Linked DNA regions of Kineosporia sp. NBRC 101731. The protein of the gene in region 1 interacts with the protein of each later gene in a pairwise test. Links are inferred from orthologs where the notes say so. Each region holds a gene or a part of one and is shown in the gene's direction. Other genes may lie near its edges.

Region 1 (8,080 bases):
CGTGGCCAAGGGTTTCGACCAGCACGGTGAACCCGTCGAGATCGAGGGCACCGAGCTCCTGGCCCGCTGCATCCAGCACGAGACCGATCACCTCGACGGCATCCTGTTCATCGACCGGCTCGACCGGGAGACCCGCAAGCTCGCGCTGAAGGCCATCCGCGAGGCCGAATGGGCCGGCGGCGCCCCGCCGCAGGTCAAGGTCAGCCCGCACGCCACCTTCGGGCGCGCCGTCTAGTTCGCCCGCTCCAACGTCAGCGAGACTCCACCGTGCGCATCATCGTCGCGGGCACCCCCGAGGTCGCCCTGCCGCCACTAGAGGCGATCCATGCCTCGCCCCACGAGATCATCGCCGTGCTCACCCGGCCCGACACCGTGGCGGGGCGGGGCCGCAAGGTCTCCCGCTCGCCGGTCGCGCAGTGGGGTGACGAGCACGGCCTGCCCGTGCTCCAGCCGGCGAAACCCGGTGACCCGGAGTTTCTGGAACTGCTGAAGGAACTGGCCCCGGACTGTGTCGCCGTCATCGCCTACGGCGCCCTCGTGCCGCAGCGTGCGCTCGACGTGCCGCGGCACGGCTGGGTGAACCTGCACTTCTCGGTGCTGCCCGCCTGGCGCGGCGCGGCCCCGGTGCAGCGTGCGCTGATGGCGGGTGACCAGGTCACCGGTGCGTCGGTGTTCCAGCTGGAGAAGGGCCTGGACACCGGTCCTGTCTACGGCGTCATGACCCAGACCGTGCATGCGGGTGACACCGCCGGTGATCTCCTCGGCCGGCTCGCCGAAGGCGGTGCGGGCCTGCTGGTCGCGGTGCTGGACGGCCTGGAGACGGGCGAGATCGAGGCCCATCCGCAACCCGAGGAGGGTGTGTCGCTGGCGCCCAAGATCTTGGTCGAGGAGGCTCGCGTCGACTGGGCGCAGCCCGCCGTGGCCATCGACCGCCGGGTGCGTGGCTGCACGCCCGCGCCGGGGGCCTGGACCACGTTCCGGGGGGCTCGCCTCGGCCTGGGCCCGGTGTCCCTCCTCGTCGTGGAGACGGAGGAGGGCGCGCAACCGCTGGCTCCGGGTGAACTGCGCGTGCTGAAGAAGGCCGTGCATGTCGGTACCGCCACGGGGCCCGTGGTGCTGGGTGAGGTGCGCCCGGCGGGTAAGAAGGCGATGGCCGCCGTGGACTGGGCGCGCGGTGCGCGCCCGGCCGGCGATGAACGTCTGGGGCTTGAGGACGCACCCGAGGACGCCGCGGTCACCGCGGCTCCCGGTGGTGTTGCGTGAGCGGCCCGGCCCGCCCGGCTCGTGATAACAGGCTTTTGCAAGGACTGCTGACAGTCATTGCCCCGGTCGCCGGCCGGGGTAGCAGGTACGTGCTTGAGGACGTTGTGGCGCCTGTGCGCCTGGCCTCGGCTTTCGAGAGGGCGTCATGAGCAAGCAGACTTCGGCCGGCCGGCCTTCCGGCCCGCCCCGCCGTGTGGGCGGCAAACCCGGCCGGGCCGGTGGCCGGGACTCCTCGCGCTCGGGCAGCCCCGAGAGCAGGCCGACGGGCGGTCGCCCGACCGCCGTCGACCCCGCCCGGGGCGTCGCCTACGAGACCCTGCGGGCCGTCACCGAGCGCGACGCCTACGCCAACCTGATCCTGCCGGGCATGCTGCGCCGGGCCCGGCTGCGCGGTCGCGACGCCGGCCTGGCCACCGAGCTGGCCTACGGTGCCCTGCGTGGCCGGGGCAGCTACGACGCGATCATCGCGGCCGGCACCGACCGCCCGATCGCCGAGATCGACCCGGCTGTGCTCGACGCCCTACGCCTGGGTGTCCACCAGTTGCTGCACATGCGGGTCCCGCCGCACGCCGCCGTCTCCACCACGGTCGACCTGGTGCGCTCGGTCGCCGGGCCGGGCGCGTCCCGGTTCGCGAACGCCGTCCTGCGCCGGGTCGGCGAGCGCGACGAGACCGAGTGGATGGAGCGGGTGGCGCCCGACGCGGCGAAGAACCCGGACGGCAACCTGTCGGTGCGGTACTCGCACCCGGAGTGGATCGTGCGTTCCCTGCGTGACGCGCTGCGGGGGAGCGGCCGTCCGGCCGACGAGCTGCCGGCGCTGCTGGCCTCGCACAACGCCCGCCCGTCGGTGGTCGCCGCGGCGCTGCCCGGGCTCGCCGACGTGGCCGAGCTGACCGACGGGGAGCACGCGCAGCCCGGTGTCCTGTCACCGGTCGCGGCCATCCTGAAGGGCGCGCCCGACGACGTCTCGGCGATCCGTCAGGGCCGTGCCCGCGTGCAGGACGAGGGCAGCCAGCTGGTCGCGCTCGGGGCGGCGGCCGCGTCGACCGTGGGCCCCGACCGGGGCCGGTGGCTCGACCTGTGTGCCGGGCCGGGCGGCAAGGCCGCGCTGCTCGCGGCGCTGCTGGCCGAGCGGCACACGGCCGGCCTGGTCGGTGACGACGCCGAGCTGGTCGCGGTGGAGTCGGCCGAGCACCGGGCCGGGCTGGTGCAGCAGTCGCTGGCCGCCGTGCAGTGCGCCTACGACGTGCGGGTGCGGGACGGCCGCACCGTCGGGGAGGCCGAGCCGGGCCGCTACGACCGGGTCCTCGTGGACGTTCCGTGCACCGGGCTGGGCGCGCTGCGCCGTCGTCCGGAGGCCCGCTGGCGCCGCACCCCGTCCGACCTCACCTCGCTGGCCCCGCTGCAGCGCGCGCTGCTGGAGTCGGCGCTGGCCGCGGTCCGGCCGGGCGGAGTGGTGGCGTACGCCACGTGCTCCCCGCACCCGGCCGAGACCCGGATGGTGGTCGACGACGTGCTGCGGGGCCGGGACGACGTGGAGCGCCTCGACACCCCGGCCGTGATGCGTGACCTGATCGGCTCGCGGCGCCTGCCCGGCACCGACGACCTGTACCTCGGCGAGGGCCCGGGCGTGCAGCTGTGGACGCACCTGCACGGCACCGACTCGATGTACCTGTCCCTGCTGCGCCGCAAGGCCTAGGACAAGCCCCAGCAATCCTCAGTCGTGGGGCGGCGGCTCGCCGTCCAGGCCGAAGGTGATGATGCGGCGCGGGTGGATGCGGATCATCTCGCCGCTCGTGCCGCCCTCGGCCGGAATGCCGCGCAGAGCCTCGGCCGTGCCGCGGATCTCCACCAGGCGTACCCGCCACGGGTCGACCGAAGGGATGTCGTCGATCACGAACGATACTGCCGGGTTTCTCTCGATGTTCCGGAACTTGCGGGAATCACCGAGGTTCCAGCCGCGGATGTCGATGGTGCCCAGTTCGGCGTTGTGGGTGAATCCCACGGGGCTGTTCTGGGGGGCGTTGTTCGCGTCGACCGTGGCCAGGCGGCCGAGCGTCTGCGTGGTGATGTAGGCGACGATCGGCGGCGTGAACTCGTCGTGGGCGGTCTCGGGGCGCGTGGTCATGGACCGATCCTCGAAGATGAACCTGACTTCAGGTCAAGCTTCCGGGGACCTACCGCCTGCGACCGGCTCCTGACTCCGCACTAGGCTCTGGGGCCGTGGGCATCCAGATCTCTCCCAGCATCCTGAACTCCGACTTCTCCCAGATCGGCCGTGAGCTCGAGCGCATCGCGAGCGCCGACTGGGCGCACGTCGACGTGATGGACAACCACTTCGTCCCGAACCTCACGCTCGGTCTGCCGGTCGTCGAGTCGATCCTGAAGGTGTCGCCGGTCCCGGTCGACTGCCACCTGATGATCGAGGACCCGGACCGCTGGGCCCCGGCCTTCGCCGAGGTGGGTGCCAAGAGCGTGACGTTCCACGCCGAGGCCGCCGGCGCCCCGATCCGCCTGGCGCGCGAGCTGCGCAAGCAGGGGGCCCGGGCCGGGCTCGCGGTGAAGCCGACCACCGCGATCGAGCCGTATCTCGAGCTGCTGCCCGAGATCGACATGCTGCTGATCATGACGGTCGAGCCCGGTTTCGGCGGCCAGCCGTTCCTGGAGTCGATGCTGCCGAAGATCCGCCGCACCCGGGCCGCCGTGAAGGACTCCGGCCTGGACGTGTGGATCCAGGTCGACGGCGGCGTGTCGGTGGCGACGATCGAGCGCTGTGCCGACGCCGGGGCCGACGTGTTCGTGGCCGGTTCGGCCGTGTACGGGGCACAGGATGCCGCGGCGAGCATCACCCAGTTGCGTGAACTCGCCGCTGCGGCCTGCTGATCGCGAGACCCGCCGTTCCCGGGAACAACGTTCGGTGGCAGACTGTTGGGCAGTTCAGTAACTGATAGCAGTGCGTGCTCCGGGGTCGGTGTAATTCCGAACCGGCGGTGACAGTCCGCGACCCGACCGTGTCCTCGTGATGCGGGCGGTTGACCTGGTGGAATTCCGGGACCGACGGTGAAAGTCCGGATGGGAGGCAGCACGCGGTGCCGTTGGTGTGCCCTCGGTGAGGGCTGCCTCGGTACCGATACGACGCGTCAGCCTCTCCCGATGACGGGATGGGCCGGCAGCTCTTCCCGTCGTGACCCCCGGAGCCCGCCCCACGGCGTGGTAGGAGGGTCACTGATGTTCACCGGGATCGTTGAAGAGCTGGGCCAGGTGGTCGAACTGGTGCCCGGGGCGGACTCCGCCCGGGTGACCGTACGGGGGCCGCTGGTGACTTCCGACGCCGTGCCCGGCGCATCGATCGCGGTCAACGGTGTCTGCCTCACGGTGGTCGAACTGGCCGGTGACACGTTCACGGCCGATGTGATGGCCGAGACGCTCAAACGCAGCTCCCTGCGCACTGCCGCCCCCGGCGTCCCGGTGAACCTCGAGCGCCCGCTGGCGGCGAACGGACGGTTCGGCGGTCACGTCGTGCAGGGCCACGTCGACGGCACCGGCACCGTCGTCGAGCGGGTGCCCGGCGACAACTGGGAGCTGGTGCGCGTCGAGATCCCGGCCGAGCTGGCCCGTTATGTGGTGGCCAAGGGCTCGATCACGATCGACGGCGTCTCCCTGACGATCGCTGATCTCACCGACGGCCCCACGGTCGTCACCGTCTCGCTGATCCCGGAGACTCTTTCCCGCACCACGCTCGGGCACCGCGCCGTCGGAGAGCCGGTGAACCTCGAGGTGGACGTGCTGGCGAAGTACGTGGAGCGGCTGAGCACCGCTCCCACATTCACGGAAGAGACGGTGGCTCCACGATGAGCGGGGACCTGCAGGTGCACGAGAACGAGGTTCGGTACGGCGACATCGCCCTGGACCCGGTGGAGAAGGCCCTGGAGGCACTGCGGGCCGGCCTGCCGGTTCTGGTGGTGGACGACGCCGACCGGGAGAACGAGGGCGACGTCATCCTGGCGGCCGTCAACGCCTCGCCGGAGTGGGTGGGCTGGACCGTGCGGCACACCTCCGGCGTGCTCTGCGCCCCGATGCTCGACGACCGCGCCGACGCGCTGGCGCTGCCGCACATGGTGGAGCGCAACGAGGAGTCGCTGCGTACGGCCTACACGGTCAGCGTCGACGCCCGGTCGGGCATCTCGACCGGTATCAGCGCCGCCGACCGCTCGGTGACCCTGCGCCTGCTGGCTGACGGCCGCACCGGGCCCGAAGACCTGGTGCGTCCCGGGCACGTTTTCCCGCTGCGGGCCCGACCGGGTGGGGTGCTGGAACGCCGTGGCCACACCGAGGCGGCCGTGGACCTGTGTGTGCTGGCCGGGCTGCCGCCGGTCGGGGTGCTCGCCGAGGTGGTGGAAGACGCCGGCCCGGTCACCCGCCTGCCCGGTCTGCGGGCCCTGGCCGACGAGTTCGGCCTCCCGCTGATCAGCATCGAAGACCTGGTGGTCTACCGCCGGGAGCACCCGGGGGCCGTTCCGGAGGCCCCGGTCGCGGCGCCGCCACGGGTGCGCCGGGTGGCCGACAGCCTGCTGCCGACCAGCCACGGTGACTTCCGGGCCGTCGCCTACCGCGACATGCTGACCGGACACGAGCACGTGGCCCTGGTCGCGGGGGAGCCCGCCGGTACCGGTGCACTGGTGCGGGTGCACTCCGAATGCCTGACCGGTGACGCGTTCGGCTCCAGCCGCTGCGACTGCGGTCCGCAGCTCGACGCGGCCCTGGAGCGTGTCGCCTCCGAGGGGGGCGTGGTGATCTACCTGCGCGGTCACGAGGGCCGGGGCATCGGCCTGCTGGCCAAGCTCACCGCCTACCAGCTGCAGGACTCCGGGCTCGACACGGTCGCCGCGAACACCGCGCAGGGCCTGCCCGCCGACGCCCGCGAGTACGGCGCGGCCGCGGCCGTGCTCGACGACCTGGGCCTGGACGCGATCCGGTTGCTGACCAACAACCCGGCCAAGCTCACCGGACTGGCCGAGCACGGCATCACGGTGACGATGCGGATCGGCCTGCAGGTCGGCGTGAACCCGCACAACACCGCCTACCTGGCCAGCAAGCGGGACCTGATGGGCCACCAGCTGGACGACCTGAACGCGCGCTGACACACAGCGGCAACGAACAACGAGCAACGAATGAAGGAGAACGCCATGAGTGGCGAGGGTGCGCCCACGATCACGGTGGACGGTTCGCAACTGCGGGTCGGTCTGGTCTGGGCCTCGTGGCACGAGGAGGTCATGAACGGCCTGATCGACGGTGCGCGACGCGGTCTGGCCGACGCCGGTGTGAAAGACGTCGTGGAGGTGCCGGTCCCAGGTAGTTTCGAGCTCCCTGTCGCAGCCTCCCGGCTGGCCGCGTCCGGTGTCGACGCCGTCATCGCGCTCGGCGTGGTGGTGCGGGGTGGCACCCCGCACTTCGACTACGTCTGCCAGGCCGCGACGAACGGTCTGACCGACGTCAGCGTGCGTTCCGGTGTACCGGTCGGGTTCGGTCTGCTCACCTGCGACGACATGGCCCAGGCCCTGGATCGCGCGGGTCTGCCCGGCTCGCGGGAAGACAAAGGTCACGAGGCCGCCACCGCCGCGATCGCCGCGGCGCTGGTGCTGAAGGACCTGCCCTCGCCGGTCCTGGCCTGACCCCGGATACCCTCAACCCGTGAAGACGTTCGAGACCCTGTTCGCCGAGTTGACCCACCGCGCGCAGACCCGGCCGGAGGGATCCGGCACGGTTGCCGCCCTCGACGCCGGTGTGCACAGCATCGGCAAGAAGGTGGTCGAGGAGGCCGCCGAGGTGTGGATGGCGGCCGAGTACGAGTCGGACGAGGCCGCCGCCGAGGAGATCTCGCAGCTGCTCTACCACCTCCAGGTGATGATGATCGCCAAGGGCATCAGCCTCGACGACGTCTATAAGCACCTGTGACGGTCTCGGCCGGTCAGTCGGGCAAGTCGGGCCGAGAAGAGGCGATCGCCGACCTGCACCGACCTTTCGTCTCCCGTAAGGGCCGCATCGTGGCCTGGGTGATGGGGGTCGGGCAGGCCCTGGCCTTCGTCGCCTGCGCGTTGCTGCTGCCCTGGTCGGGTGTCGATCAGGTCGGCATCAACGACCGGATCGGCCTGCTCGTGATCGCCGTGTTCATCGGCTGGGGCATGAGCCGGTTCGGCGGCGTACGGGCCCTTCCCTCGCCGGAGGGCCTGGTGGTGCGCAACCTGCTGATCACTCGCACCCTGACCTGGCGTGAGGTCGAAGGGCTGAACTTCGGCGTCAGCGACCCCTGGGTCACGCTGAACACCGAGGACGGCGACCCGCTCGCGGTGATGGCGATCCAGCGCGCCGACGGTGAGTTCGCCCGGTCCGAGGCGGAGCGCCTGGCGACACTGATCGAGTACCACCACACCACCGCCCGGTAACCCCAACAAAAAAATGAGGGACACGGGTGAGTACCCGCGTCCCTCATTTTTTCAGTTCGGCTTCCGGGCCCGGTCAGCGTGTCCCAGAGCGAAACCCGGAACAGCCAGATCCCGCACCCGGCGCTTGATCTCGACCATGTCGGCGGCACTGCCGTCGACCTTGCGGTCCCAGACCAGGGTTTCGCCGACGTGGACCCGGAAGACGCCTCCCGTGCCCGGCACCAGCGCCACCTCGTCCAGTTCCGTGCCGAACGTCTGCAGCAGTTCCTGGGCCACCCAGGCCGCCCGCAGCAGCCAGTTGCACTGGGTGCAGTAGGTGACGGAGACCCGGGCCATTACTTGGCAGCAGCCAGGGCGGTGTCCACGGCCTTCTT
Region 2 (5,558 bases), on another replicon or contig:
CGTATGACGTGCCTGGCTCGCGGCTCCTGGACCTGGTCGCGGTGATGGACACGCTGCGCTCACCCGGGGGCTGCCCCTGGGACGGCGAGCAGACGCACACCTCGCTGCTGCCGTTCCTGCTGGAGGAGACGCACGAGGTGATCGAGGCGGTCGAGGCCGGTGACCCCGCCCACGTGCAGGAAGAGCTCGGCGACCTGTTGCTGCAGGTGGTGTTCCACGCCCGGATGGCGGAGGAGGAGGCGGGCTTCGGCATCGACGAGGTCGCCGCCGGGATCGTGGCCAAGCTGATCCGGCGCCATCCCCACGTGTTCGGTGACGAATCGGCTGGTTCGGCGCAGGATGCCGAGGCGTCGTGGGAGGTTCTGAAGGCGGCGGAGAAAGCCGGCCGCCAGGGCTTCGAGGGCATCCCGGCCACGCTGCCGGCCCTCGCCAAGGCGCAGAAGATGATCGGCCGGCTGTCCCGGGCCGGGGCCGACCTGGACGAGGCCGTGGAGAAGGCGGCCGAAGGCGACGAGCTGGCGGAGGCCCTGTTGCGGTTGGTGGTGCTGGCCCGGGTGTCGGGGCAGGACGCCGAGGCCACGCTGCGGGCGGCTCTGGGCCGGCTGGTCCCGCCGTCACAGTAAGTTGGGCTCCTCTGCGCGATGAGGAAAGGCAGTTCTAGATGAGCCCGCAGTTGCTCCACTCCGGCAAGGTGCGTGAGGTCTACGCCGACGGCGACGACATCATCCTGGTCGCCTCCGACCGGATGTCGGTCTACGACGTGATCCTGCCGACGCCGATCCCGGACAAGGGCGCGATTCTCACGCAGCTCTCGCTGTGGTGGTTCGAGCAGATCAAAGACGTTGTCCCGAACCACATCATCTCCGGCACCGACGTGCCGCCGGAGTGGGCCGGCCGGGCCGTGCGCTGCAAGAAACTGACCATGGTGCCCGTGGAATGCATCGCCCGCGGCTACCTGGCCGGCCTCGGCCTGCAGGAGTACCGCCGCGACGGTGCCATCTCCGGTCTCGCGCTGCCCGAGGGCCTGGTGGAGGCGTCGAAGCTGCCCGCGCCGGTGTTCACACCGACCACGAAGGCCACCGAGGGTCACGACGAGTTCATGACCTTCGACGAGGTGGTGGCCCAGCAGGGCGCCGACCTCAGCGACCGGCTGCGGGAGCTGACGCTGGCCGTCTACACCCGGGGCGCGCAGATCGCCGCCCGCAGCGGTGTGATCATCGCCGACACCAAGCTGGAGTTCGGGATCGACGCCGCCGGTGAGCTGGTGCTCGGCGACGAGGTGCTGACTCCCGACTCCTCGCGGTTCTGGCCGGCCAACACCTGGGCCCCGGGCGGCCCGCAGCAGTCGTGGGACAAGCAGTTTGTCCGAGACTGGTCGCTGGCCAGTGGCTGGGACAAGACCTATCCCGGCCCCGAGATCCCCGCGCAGATCGTGGAGAAGACCCGCGCCCTCTACGTCGACGTCTATGAGCGAATCACCGGCAACCGCTGGTAAATCCTGCTCTGAGCGGGTTCTTGGCCTGATCGTGCGGCACGATGGGGTGCATGCGCGAGCAGCAGGACGATGACCCGATCGTGACCGCGAGATTCCGTGACGCCGCCACGAAGGTGCTGGACGCCCTGCTCGAGGCCGCACCCGAAGAGGCCACCGAGCTGGGCGATCACCGTTACGACGAACTGACCACCGAACTCACCGTCGAGGCCACGATCCGGCGGGCCTCGATGCTGGTCGACGCGATGTCCGCGCTGGACGACGTCGACGACACCGCCCTCACCCCGGGCGACCGGGTCGACCTGGAGATCCTCCGGACCCGGGTGAGCGGCACCCTGTGGGAACAGACGGAGCTGCGCCGTTTCGAGAACGACCCCCTCCTGCACCTGCCCGCCGACGGGCTGTATCCGCTGATCAGCCGCGAGGGCCCGGCGCCCGAGCGGCTGCGGGCGCTGGCGGCCCGGCTGGGCCAGGTGCCGCAGCGGCTGGCCCAGGCCCGTGACGTGCTGCGCGACATGCCCCGGCCCGCGGTGCAGACCGCCATCGGCCAGGCCCGGGGTACCGTGCCGCTGCTGACCGAAGACCTGGAACCACTGCTGGCACAAGACGAGTCCCTCGCCTCCGGGGTTCGCGAGGTGCGCGACGCGGCGGTGGAGGCCCTGCGCGACCACGCCCGCTGGCTGGAGGCGCAGCTGCCGGTCAGCGACGGCGACCCGCGTCTGGGCGAGCTCAACTACGCGGCCCGGCTCTGGTACACCCTCGACACCGAGACCGGTCCCGACGCCCTGCTCACCCGGGCCGAGAGCGACCTCCAGGCGATCGAGGAGGACATTGCCGAGCTGGCCTGCCGGATCAGCGGCCGGCCGATGTCGGAGACGCTCGTGCGGGAGGTGCTCGACCAGGCGGCCGCGAGCGCACCGGTGACCCCCACGTCCATCCGCCCGCTCTGTGAGCAGGCACTGGTTCTGCTGGCCGCCCGGGTGCGGGAGCTCGATCTGGTCACCGTGCCCCCGGCGCCGATCCACGTGATCGAGATGCCGCCGTCGCGGGCCGGCATCGCCGTGGCCTACTGCGACCCGCCCGGGCCGCTGGAGCCCGGGGCGGCCGACGGCACGCTCCCCACGTTCTTCGCCGTGGCGCCCACCCCCGCCGAGTGGGACCAGGCCCGCACCGACGCTTTCTACCGCGAGTACAACGGCCACATGCTGCGCAATCTTGCGGTGCACGAGGCGATTCCGGGGCATGCGCTGCAACTGGCGCACGGCAACCGGTACCGCGGCACCACGCCGGTGCGTAGTGCGATCCGCAGCGGCACGTTCATCGAGGGCTGGGCGGTCTACGCCGAGGAGCTCATCGCCTCGTTCGGCCTGGGTTCCGGCAACAACGACGACGACATGTGGCTGCGGCTGATGACGCTGAAGATGGCGTTGCGCAGCGCGATCAACGCGATCCTCGACGTGCGGGTGCACGCGCACGGCATGACCGAGGACGAGGCGATGCTGCTGATGACAGCTCGCGGCCACCAGGAGGAGGGTGAGGCGGCGGGCAAGTGGCGACGGGCGCTGCTCACCTCCACCCAGTTGTCCACCTACTACGTGGGGCACCGCGAGATCCGCGACCTGGCCGGTCGGATTCACGCGGAGAACCCGGACTGGTCGAAACGGCAGGTGCACGACGAGTTACTGGCACACGGGGCGCCACCGCCCCGGCACCTGCGGGCATTACTGGGACTCGACTGAATCCCACTTGTGGGGAGTCAGGCATTAGCAGGACCTTCGGCCCCCGGACACCTGCCCCCAGGTGAGGGGTGGGCCACAGGCCGGACGATAGGCTCGGTTACGTAGTTGCGTAGACGTAACGGTCCACAGAAACTCCACTGAAACCGGTCTGACGAGCAGGAGCAGCAAGCATGGCAAGCATCGAGGCCGTCGGAGCCCGAGAGATTCTCGATTCACGGGGCAACCCCACCGTCGAGGTCGAGGTGGCTCTGGACGACGGCACCATCGCCCGCGCGGCGGTCCCCTCCGGCGCCTCCACGGGCGCTTTCGAGGCGGTCGAGCGCCGTGACGGCGACAAGAAGCGCTACCTGGGCAAGGGCGTCGAGAACGCGGTCAACGCCGTGCTCGACCAGATCCAGCCCGCCCTCCTCGGCTTCGAGGCCAGCGACCAGCGCATGATCGACCAGGCGATGCTCGACCTGGACGGTACCGACAACAAGGCGACCCTGGGTGCGAACGCCATCCTCGGCGCCTCCCTGGCTGTGGCCAAGGCTGCGGCCGAGTCGGCCGAACTGCCGCTGTTCCGCTACCTCGGTGGCCCGAACGCGCACATCCTCCCGGTGCCGATGATGAACATCGTCAACGGTGGCGCCCACGCCGACAGCGGCGTGGACGTGCAGGAATTCATGATCGCCCCGTTCGGTGCGCCCTCCTTCAAGGAGGCCCTGCGGATGGGTGCCGAGGTCTACCACTCGCTCAAGTCCGTGCTGAAGGCCCAGGGCCTGAGCACCGGTCTGGGCGACGAGGGTGGCTTCGCCCCGAGCGTCGCCGGCACCAAGGAGGCCCTGGAGCTCATCGCCACCGCGGTCGACAAGGCCGGCTACGTGCTGGGCACCGACCTGGGCCTGGCGCTCGACGTGGCCGCCTCCGAGTTCCACAGCGAGGGCGTCTACTCGTTCGAGGGTGGCAAGCGCACCTCCGCCGAGATGATTGAGTTCTACACCAGCCTGGTCAACGACTACCCGCTGGTCTCCATCGAGGACCCGCTGGACGAGAGCGACTGGGAGGGCTGGACGGCCCTCACCACCGCCGTCGGTTCCAAGGTGCAGATCGTCGGCGACGACCTGTTCGTCACCAACCCGGCCCGCCTGCAGCAGGGCATCGAGACCGGCGCCGCCAACGCGCTGCTGGTCAAGGTGAACCAGATCGGCACCCTGACGGAGACGTTCGACGCCGTCGCCCTGGCCCACCGCAACGGTTACCGCTGCATGATGAGCCACCGTTCCGGCGAGACCGAGGACACGACGATCGCCGACCTGGCCGTCGCCGTCGACTGTGGCCAGATCAAGACCGGCGCCCCGGCCCGCTCGGACCGGGTGGCCAAGTACAACCAGCTGCTCCGCATCGAGGAAGAGCTCGACGACGCCGCGGTGTACGCCGGCGCCGGCGCGTTCCCCCGGTTCGCCCACCGATGAGCCCACGCCGTCCGCCCGCGCCCGGTTCCGGAGGGATCCCTGATCCCTCCGGTGCACCACGCGCACCCCGCGCGCGGGCGGCCGGCCCCGGTGTTCCGGCGGCCCAGAAGGCCGCCACGAAGAAGACCATCGCCTCGAAGACCCCTGCCCAGCGAAGTGCCGGCCAGAAGAGCGCCGCCCAGAAGGCCGCGGCTCAGAAGAGCGCCGCCCAGAGGGCCTCGGCCCAGCGACCGGTGAAGCGACCCACCTCACCGGTGACTGCCGCCGAGCGTGCGGCCGCGGCGAAGAAGAAACAGGCCGCCGCCGCGAGGGCACAGCGCTCCCCGATCTCACACACCCCGACCAAGAAGCGCGCGCCCCGGGTGACGGCCTCCCGCTCCGGCGGACTGCGCCCCACGAGCACCCGGCCGGGATCGGCCCGGCCCCGTGCCGGATCGGCCGGCCGAGGTTCCCGCGGACGCGGCTTCGGCTTCGGAACCGGGCGCCCGGTATGGGTTCTCGGTGCAGTGATGGCCGCGCTCGCACTTGCGATCCTGCCCTACTTCCAGAAGTGGCTGGTGCAGCGCTCGGAGATCGAGTCGGTGCGGGCAGAGGTCAGCCAGGCCCAGGAAGACGTCTCCGATCTGCAGAAGCAGAAGGAACGCTGGAAGGACGACGACTACGTGCGAGCCCAGGCCCGCTCCCGGCTCAACTACGTGATGCCGGGGGAGACCGGTTACGCGGTCTCCGATCCCACGCCCAGCCCCAGTGTCAGCCCGAGCAGCACCGGCGAGGCCGACGTGCCCGTGGGGAACCGGTCCTGGTTCACCAGCGTCTGGCTGTCGGCCCAGACCGCCGGGTCGCAGGGCGAGGCCCAGGCCGCCACCGAGGTGC

Evidence for each region. Proteins that work in one complex are often made in the same cells at the same time.
Region 2: the proteins of rpe (region 1) and eno interact in binary tests that used the Escherichia coli proteins (3 or more experiments, as listed by UniProt). The link is inferred for Kineosporia sp. NBRC 101731 from one-to-one orthologs.

What each region holds. Positions count from the first base shown.
Region 1 is NZ_BSTC01000006.1:379,339-387,418, forward strand. Bases 2,394-5,316 are described here. They hold rpe (ribulose-phosphate 3-epimerase), read left to right. Parts: upstream 2,394-3,486; coding sequence 3,487-4,146; downstream 4,147-5,316. Other genes in these bases: QSK05_RS19585 (RsmB/NOP family class I SAM-dependent RNA methyltransferase), read left to right, coding at 2,394-2,962; QSK05_RS19590 (PPOX class F420-dependent oxidoreductase), read right to left, coding at 2,981-3,391; QSK05_RS19600 (riboflavin synthase), read left to right, coding at 4,492-5,118; ribA (GTP cyclohydrolase II), read left to right, coding at 5,115-5,316. In the rest of the region: def (peptide deformylase), read left to right, coding at 1-235; fmt (methionyl-tRNA formyltransferase), read left to right, coding at 268-1,263; more of QSK05_RS19585, read left to right, coding at 1,409-2,393; more of ribA, read left to right, coding at 5,317-6,404; ribH (6,7-dimethyl-8-ribityllumazine synthase), read left to right, coding at 6,450-6,935; QSK05_RS19615 (phosphoribosyl-ATP diphosphatase), read left to right, coding at 6,955-7,218; QSK05_RS19620 (PH domain-containing protein), read left to right, coding at 7,215-7,706; QSK05_RS19625 (Rdx family protein), read right to left, coding at 7,758-8,042; QSK05_RS19630 (DsbA family protein), read right to left, coding at 8,042-8,080. UniProt on the Escherichia coli protein: Catalyzes the reversible epimerization of D-ribulose 5-phosphate to D-xylulose 5-phosphate.
Region 2 is NZ_BSTC01000002.1:625,712-631,269, reverse strand. Bases 2,583-5,543 are described here. They hold eno (phosphopyruvate hydratase), read left to right. Parts: upstream 2,583-3,401; coding sequence 3,402-4,685; downstream 4,686-5,543. Other genes in these bases: QSK05_RS10025 (FtsB family cell division protein), read left to right, coding at 4,682-5,543; QSK05_RS10035 (DUF885 domain-containing protein), read left to right, coding at 2,583-3,231. Outside these bases: mazG (nucleoside triphosphate pyrophosphohydrolase), read left to right, coding at 1-623; QSK05_RS10040 (phosphoribosylaminoimidazolesuccinocarboxamide synthase), read left to right, coding at 662-1,495; more of QSK05_RS10035, read left to right, coding at 1,546-2,582; more of QSK05_RS10025, read left to right, coding at 5,544-5,558. UniProt on the Escherichia coli protein: Catalyzes the reversible conversion of 2-phosphoglycerate (2-PG) into phosphoenolpyruvate (PEP). It is essential for the degradation of carbohydrates via glycolysis.